One region of the Lysinibacillus sp. UBA5994 genome, then DNA from elsewhere that is predicted to be linked to it. Evidence: riboswitches for the same ligand, from Rfam matches in the RefSeq annotation. Region 1 holds a riboswitch; each other region holds the start of a gene.
What was found. Region 1 has a riboswitch for S-adenosylmethionine ahead of metA (homoserine O-acetyltransferase MetA). Riboswitches for the same ligand answer to the same signal wherever they lie in the genome.
Positions count from the first base shown of each region.

Region 2: linked by a shared signal. The riboswitch ahead of B3D98_RS11060 (MetQ/NlpA family ABC transporter substrate-binding protein) and the one ahead of metA (homoserine O-acetyltransferase MetA) in region 1 are both predicted to bind S-adenosylmethionine.
Region 3: linked by a shared signal. The riboswitch ahead of B3D98_RS00705 (methionine ABC transporter ATP-binding protein) and the one ahead of metA (homoserine O-acetyltransferase MetA) in region 1 are both predicted to bind S-adenosylmethionine.

Region 1 covers NZ_DJAU01000026.1:34,336-36,607, reverse strand. Annotated here, with positions in the region: gene B3D98_RS08270 (GerAB/ArcD/ProY family transporter) at 1-88, shown strand, start outside; gene metA (homoserine O-acetyltransferase MetA) at 128-1,063, opposite strand; SAM riboswitch class I at 1,187-1,298, opposite strand; gene B3D98_RS08260 (nucleotide excision repair endonuclease) at 1,502-1,873, shown strand; gene B3D98_RS08255 (hypothetical protein) at 1,928-2,272, opposite strand, start outside.
Region 2 covers NZ_DJAU01000031.1:61,155-63,426, forward strand. Annotated here, with positions in the region: gene B3D98_RS11050 (pyridoxal phosphate-dependent aminotransferase) at 1-546, shown strand, start outside; gene B3D98_RS11055 (PPC domain-containing DNA-binding protein) at 589-1,092, opposite strand; SAM riboswitch class I at 1,215-1,319, shown strand; gene B3D98_RS11060 (MetQ/NlpA family ABC transporter substrate-binding protein) at 1,408-2,238, shown strand.
Region 3 covers NZ_DJAU01000002.1:81,068-83,339, reverse strand. Annotated here, with positions in the region: gene gcvH (glycine cleavage system protein GcvH) at 1-82, shown strand, start outside; gene B3D98_RS00715 (hypothetical protein) at 174-515, shown strand; gene B3D98_RS00710 (thioredoxin family protein) at 530-841, shown strand; SAM riboswitch class I at 898-1,001, shown strand; gene B3D98_RS00705 (methionine ABC transporter ATP-binding protein) at 1,084-2,112, shown strand; gene B3D98_RS00700 (methionine ABC transporter permease) at 2,102-2,272, shown strand, end outside.

The DNA.
Region 1 (2,272 bases):
TGTGGTAGTTATTCGCAATCGTAAATCCAAGGCTCAAAAAAACGAAACACCTCAGCAGGAAACAGAAGATGACAATCAAAAAGTCTAATTTCTTCTAAGCTAGAAAAGAAATTAGACTTTTTATTAATTAAATATGATATTCGATTTCATCTACAAAATCCCATTCATATGGTGTTTCTTGGTAAACATAGTAGTTCAACCAGTTAGAGAATAATAGATGCGTATGGGCACGCCATGTATTCATCGGCACTTGTGTCGGATCGTCATTCGGGAAGTAGTTTACAGGAACGGCGATATCTATGCCCTTCGCCACATCGCGACTATATTCATCGGCTAGTGTTGTCGCATCATACTCTAGATGCCCCGTAATCATAATATTTTTATTATCTTTTGATTGTACAATAAATACCCCAGCATCCTCTGAATAGGATAATAATCGTAGATCTGGATGATTGCGAACCTCGTCAATCGAAACAGATGTATAGCGTGAATGAGGTGCAGTAAATAAATCACTAAAGCCACGTACCAAATCTACAGTTAAATCTGTAATCACATGGGAATAGACGCCTGAGCATTTAGCAGAAAGCTCAACCTTCCCAATGCCATAATGATGATACAATGCAGCCTGTGCCCCCCAACATATATGTAGCACGGATGTCACATTCTTTTTAGACCAATCCATAATTTCTGAAATTTCCTGCCAATAGTTGACCTCTTCAAAAGCCATTTTTTCTACTGGCGCACCAGTTATAATCATACCATCATAGCGTCGGTGTAGAATCTGATTGAACGTTGTGTAGAAAAGCTGCAAATGGGATTTACTCACATTTTTAGACTCGTGTGTGGCTGTATTCAAAAAGGTAATATTGACTTGTAATGGTGTATTCCCCAATAAACGTAATAATTGGAGCTCTGTTTTTTCTTTTTCAGGCATTAAATTTAATATTAATATATTTAATGGACGGATTTGCTGTGTTTTCGCACGATCTTCTTCCATGACGAAGATTTTTTCCTCACGTAAATGTTCTCCAGCTGGTAAATTTTTCGGAATATTAATTGGCATCTTGCTTTCCCCTCTCTATAATCACTCTCTTTTAGCAAATCTTACTTGCGTAGGATGCAACGAAATTAAAAAATCCTCCTCATTCCATACGAGATAGAATGAGAAGGATTTTTTTCACGTCCACTCTTATCTCTCAAAGGAAAAAATCCTTTGCTGGAATTAGCACCTTTCTAACAATTGTTAGAGGTTGCTGAAGCGTCATCGGGCCAAATCCCTCAGCTTCTCTTGATAAGATTATTTAATTATCTTGAATTGTAACACGAACTAGTTAGAATATCAATAATTCATAGAATATTTTGTGATTCATGTGCATGTTCCTTGCTCATTTGATGTACACTAAGCTTGCTATATGTGGTGTTTCTGCATTTAAAATTTATGGTAAACATGCAGTAATTATGTTACCATATACTTTTAGTAAGAGAGAGGAACGTGAATAGTTTGATTAAAATTGAATTTCCAAAACCAGATCTAGTAATCCGTCAACGTGAACAAGATTTAAAACCAGGTGATGTGCCGATCACACCTTACTTCGGTTTTATTGACTTCCATAAAATCACACGTGATAAAGGCGGCATTTTCTTATTCTATAATGACAAGAATGAGCTATTGTTTGTTGGGAAAGCACGTAAAATTCGTCAACGTATTAAAAAACATTTCGAGGATAATGTATCTCCGATGAAAAACCATCGTGATGAAGTGTTCAAAATTGAAGTCTATGAAGTAGAAGATCCAATGGAACGTGAAATTTACGAAACATATGCGATTAATACTTTCCGCTCTAAATATAACGTAGACAAAGTCTTTTATTAGGCATCACGTAAAGAAACCGAAATCTCATTTCTAAAGGGATTTCGGTTTCTTTTATCACATAATGGTCATACGATCAATTGGCGTACTCTGACCGTTAATTCGCAAATCAATGGTATCCAGCTCAGGATTCTTGACGGTGACTTTAAAAACATAGGGTTGAGCCTCTTTCCTTTGCTCGCTGCCTTCTTCTAACTGGATAATAAGCCTATTTCCCTCAGCTGTAATACTTGCCAATACATTCCCTTTTGAATAATAAACAAGGTAATATGGAGCATCCTTTTCATGCAATAGTTGTATTCTGTCATTAGAAACGATATTTTTTTGGACATTATCTGGGACAACCGTTAGCTCATGAATCGTTGGTGGATCGGTAGGTGGTGTAGCATTACAGGCTCCTAG
Region 2 (2,272 bases), on a different contig from region 1:
GCAATAGGATTTGACGGTAATAAACCAGTTAGCTTCCTTCAAGCAAAGGGTGCAAAAGAAGTAGGAGTTGAAATGTATACATTATCGAAAACCTATAATATGGCTGGCTGGCGTATAGGCTTCGCTGTAGGAAATGCTGAGATTATTGCTGCTATTAATCTAATTCAGGATCATCTGTTTTGTAGTCAATTCCCTGCCATTCAACAAGCTGCAGCAGTAGCACTGACGGCTTCCCAGCAATGTACGGATGAACTACGAGCTACTTATGAGCGTCGCCGCAATGTACTCATTGAAGAAGCTCGAAGAATTGGCTGGCATGTTACGGCTCCAAAAGGCTCCTTCTTCGCATGGCTCCCTGTACCACTAGGCTATACAAGTGAACAGTTTGCTGATCTTTTGCTCGAAAAAGCTGATATCGCTGTAGCAGCAGGTAATGGCTTCGGTCAATATGGTGAAGGCTATGTACGCGTAGGATTGCTGGTTAGTGAGGAGCGCTTACGTGAAGCAATCCATAGAATCGAGCAATTACAATTGTTTAAAAGATAATGACGCCGTATCCTGTAGCTATCACTAGCTACAGGATTATTACTATTTTTCAATTTTCCTTGGTTGCCCTAAACCATTTTCTAATGGATAAAATTGAACATGACCTGTTTCATCATCCCATTTTCGAATATGTTGAATTCCTTGTACCTCTGCCAACACGATGTCAGCAGTAATAACAGGGTTGCCCCCTTTTATTAAATGCCCACCTGATACAACACCCCATTGATCGCTCATAGAACCATGGATATGTGTCTCATATCCACCATCTCGTTTACACACCACACCTGAACCTTGAATAAATTCTAATGGTCCCTCTTTTTCAATCACATCACTAAAACGAACATGAATTTGAGCTGTTGCATCTGGCACTAAATAAACAAAGCTGCTTTTTTGAAAGCTGCCAATACAGCTTACAATTGTTGCTGACTCTATGCTATTCTCTTCGCAAAGCGCTTCAATCCCTTCAATGATATCTGTTCCCGTTAGAAAACGAGCACTAATAACCTTACCAAATGAACCTATACCATAATTAACTCTTATAGACATTGTAATCCCTCTTTTGCGTCGAAATATTATAATTATATAAAAAATTTAAAAATTATTTATTGACTTACTATACCCTATAAATTATATTAGTTCTATCGGAATTACAAAAAAATATTATAAATCTCTTATCAAGAGTAGCTGAGGGACTGGCCCTATGAAGCTCGGCAACCTCCTTTTTAAAGGAAGGTGCTAAATCCTGCAAACGAAATTCGTTTGATAGATAAGAGAGGACATCTTTTCATGAGCCTCTCTTAATTTGTAAGAGAGTTTTTTTATTTTCAAAAAACCGATAAAAACAATCTTGGAGGTATTATCATGAAAAAGAAAAATAAATTTTTAGTAGGATTAGCAAGTCTAACATTAGTAGCAGCTTTAGCAGGCTGTGGCTCTAAAGAAGATAGTAAAAGCCAAGCTGAAGGAATTGATGAAAAGAAAATCGTTGTAGGCGTCACTTCTGGTCCACACGAACAAATTGCAGAAGTAGCCGCTAAAGTAGCAAAAGAAAATGGGCTAGAAGTTGAACTAAAATCATTTTCTGACTATGTTTTACCTAATACATCCTTAGCTGAAGGTGATCTTGATGCGAACAGCTATCAACACGAGCCTTTCCTAGATACATTTAATAAAGACCATGATACAGATTTAGTACCAGTGGGCAAGACGATTTTAAATCCAATGGGTATCTACTCAGAAAAATATAAATCCTTTGATGACATTCCTGAAGGTGCAACGTTTGGCTTACCAAACGACCCAACGAATGGAGCGCGTGCCCTCTTTGTTTTACAGGAAGCTGGCTATATTAAGTTAAAAGAGGGTGCAGACTTAACAGCCTCGATCCGTGATGTAGAAGAAAACAAAAAGAATTTAAAATTCATTGAATTAGAGGCGGCTCAAATTCCTAAACAACTTAGTGAGGTAGATGTAGCAGCTATTAATACAAACTTTGCATTAGAAGCTGGTATTAATCCTAAAGATGACTCTATTTTATTGGAATCTACTGATTCTCCATACGTGAACTATATTGTTGTACGTGCTGAAAATGAAAATGATCCAACAATTAAAAAGTTCGTTGAGGCTTACCAATCTGACGAAGTGCGTCAATTCATCGAAGAGGAATTCAAAGGTTCTGTAATCCCTAGCTGGTAATATGTTCAGAAAGCTTCTATAAAGCCGAAGAATC
Region 3 (2,272 bases), on a different contig from region 1:
GATCGTTGTTGAGCCTGCTGACGCATCAGAAGTTGAGAAACTAATGACAGCAGAGCAATACGAAGAAATGATCGCTGAATAAGACAAGCCATAATCGAAAAACGTCGGAAACTACCGGCGTTTTTTGTTATATAATGACTTATAAGTGGGGATCTCTAAATGGAGGTGGCGTAATGTTCGAGGGAAAATGCTTGATAGTAGAAGGGCGCTCAGATAAGCTACAAATTGAGCCTATTTTGAATGAGAATGTTACAATACTATGTACGAATGGTACAATTGGTGTGCATCAATTAGAAGAACTACTGGATCCCTATGAGGGCTGTGAGCTATTTACTTTTTTTGATGCAGATACTTCTGGTGATAAGCTACGTGCATTAATGGACAGACATTATCCAGAGGCTGAGCATCTGCGCACAATGCCAACATACAAGGAAGTAGAAACGACACCAAGAAAAGTGCTAGCAATGATCTTACTGCGTGCACATTTTTCAATCCATAATGAATATATTTTGTAAGGTTGCGTGAGTAAATGGAAGAATGGTCAATAGAGCAGTGGGAAGCGGCTAAACAGTCGGGAGAGAAAACTGCATTTTATTTATATACACCGATGTGTGGAACGTGTGCAGTGGCATCTAAAATGATGTCCATTATTGAGCAATTACTGCCACAGCTACAAATTGGTAAAGCAAATATCAACTTTTTGGAACACATAGCTTATGAGCATCAAATTGAAAGTGTTCCATGTCTACTCATCAGTGATGGCGGAAAAGTGACAGAAAAGATTTATGCTTTTCAATCCGTACCATTTTTATATGAATTGTTAAAAAAATCAATTGACTGAACTTTACTAGCGTGGTAAAGTATCAAATATGTTACTAAAACATTAAATATATCGAACTCTTATGAAGAGTGGCGGAGGGAAGTGCCCTATGAAGCCCGGCAACCATCACAATGTGAAAAGGTGCCAAATCACCCAAAGATTTTTCTTTGAAAGATGAGAGAACGGTTTAACGTATCATACGTGACCCCTTCTACTTGTCTGTGAGTGAAGGGGTTTTCTATATGAGAAAAGGAGTATTCGCTATGATCCAGCTTCAAAATATTACAAAGAAATACAAAACAGCAAATGGCGAATTAACGGCAGTCAAAGACGTCAACCTTACTATTAATAAAGGTGAAATTTTTGGCATTATCGGCTATAGTGGTGCTGGTAAAAGTACCATGATTCGTTTATTAAACGGTTTAGAGAAACCGACAGCAGGAACAGTAACGGTGAACAATCAAGAATTTTCATCGATAAAAGGGCAAAAACTTAGAGCAGCTAGACAAAAGGTAAGTATGATTTTCCAGCATTTTAATTTACTTTGGTCAAGAACAGTTGCCGAAAATATTGCATTCCCTTTAGAAATCGCAGGCTTCCCAAAGGCTCAACGTGAAGCGCGTGTGAAGGAATTAATTGCCCTTGTAGGCTTAGAAGGGCGCGATAAGGCATATCCATCCCAGCTGTCTGGGGGACAAAAGCAGCGTGTAGGAATTGCACGTGCATTAGCGAATAATCCAGAGGTTTTACTATGTGATGAGGCGACATCCGCACTCGACCCTGAAACAACGGATGCCATTCTTGATTTACTCGTAGATATAAATGAACGCTTAGGCTTAACAATCGTCCTGATTACCCACGAAATGCATGTCATCCGCAAAATTTGTCATCGTGTAGCGGTGATGGAGGCAGGCGAAATTGTGGAACGTGGTGAGGTATTACAAGTCTTCCAAGCCCCACAGGCGGCTATTACTAAGAAGTTTGTATCTCAAATTACAGACACTAAGGAAACACAGGATACGGTAGCACAAATTAAAACAAACTATCCAACTGGACAACTTGTCAAATTGATTTTTGTTGGTGAAAAAACAGAACAGCCTGTCATCTCACATCTTGTGAAACAATTTGATGTAGAAGTAAGTATTGTTCACGGAAATATTTCGCAAACAAAAAATGGTGCATATGGTACATTGATTGTGCAAATTGATGGCTCTCAGACAAACGTCACTGAAGCCCTTCGTTATTTAAATATAGTGGAAGTACAGACGGAGGTGATTGAAAATGCTAACTAATCTCTTTCCGAATGTAGACTGGGAAAATATGTGGCAAGCTACCTATGAAACTTTATACATGACAGCTATATCAACGGTTGTGACATTTATTCTTGGGTTAGTCATTGGTATTGTTCTATTTCTAACTAGCCCCAATCAGTTATGGGCAAATAAAATCGTT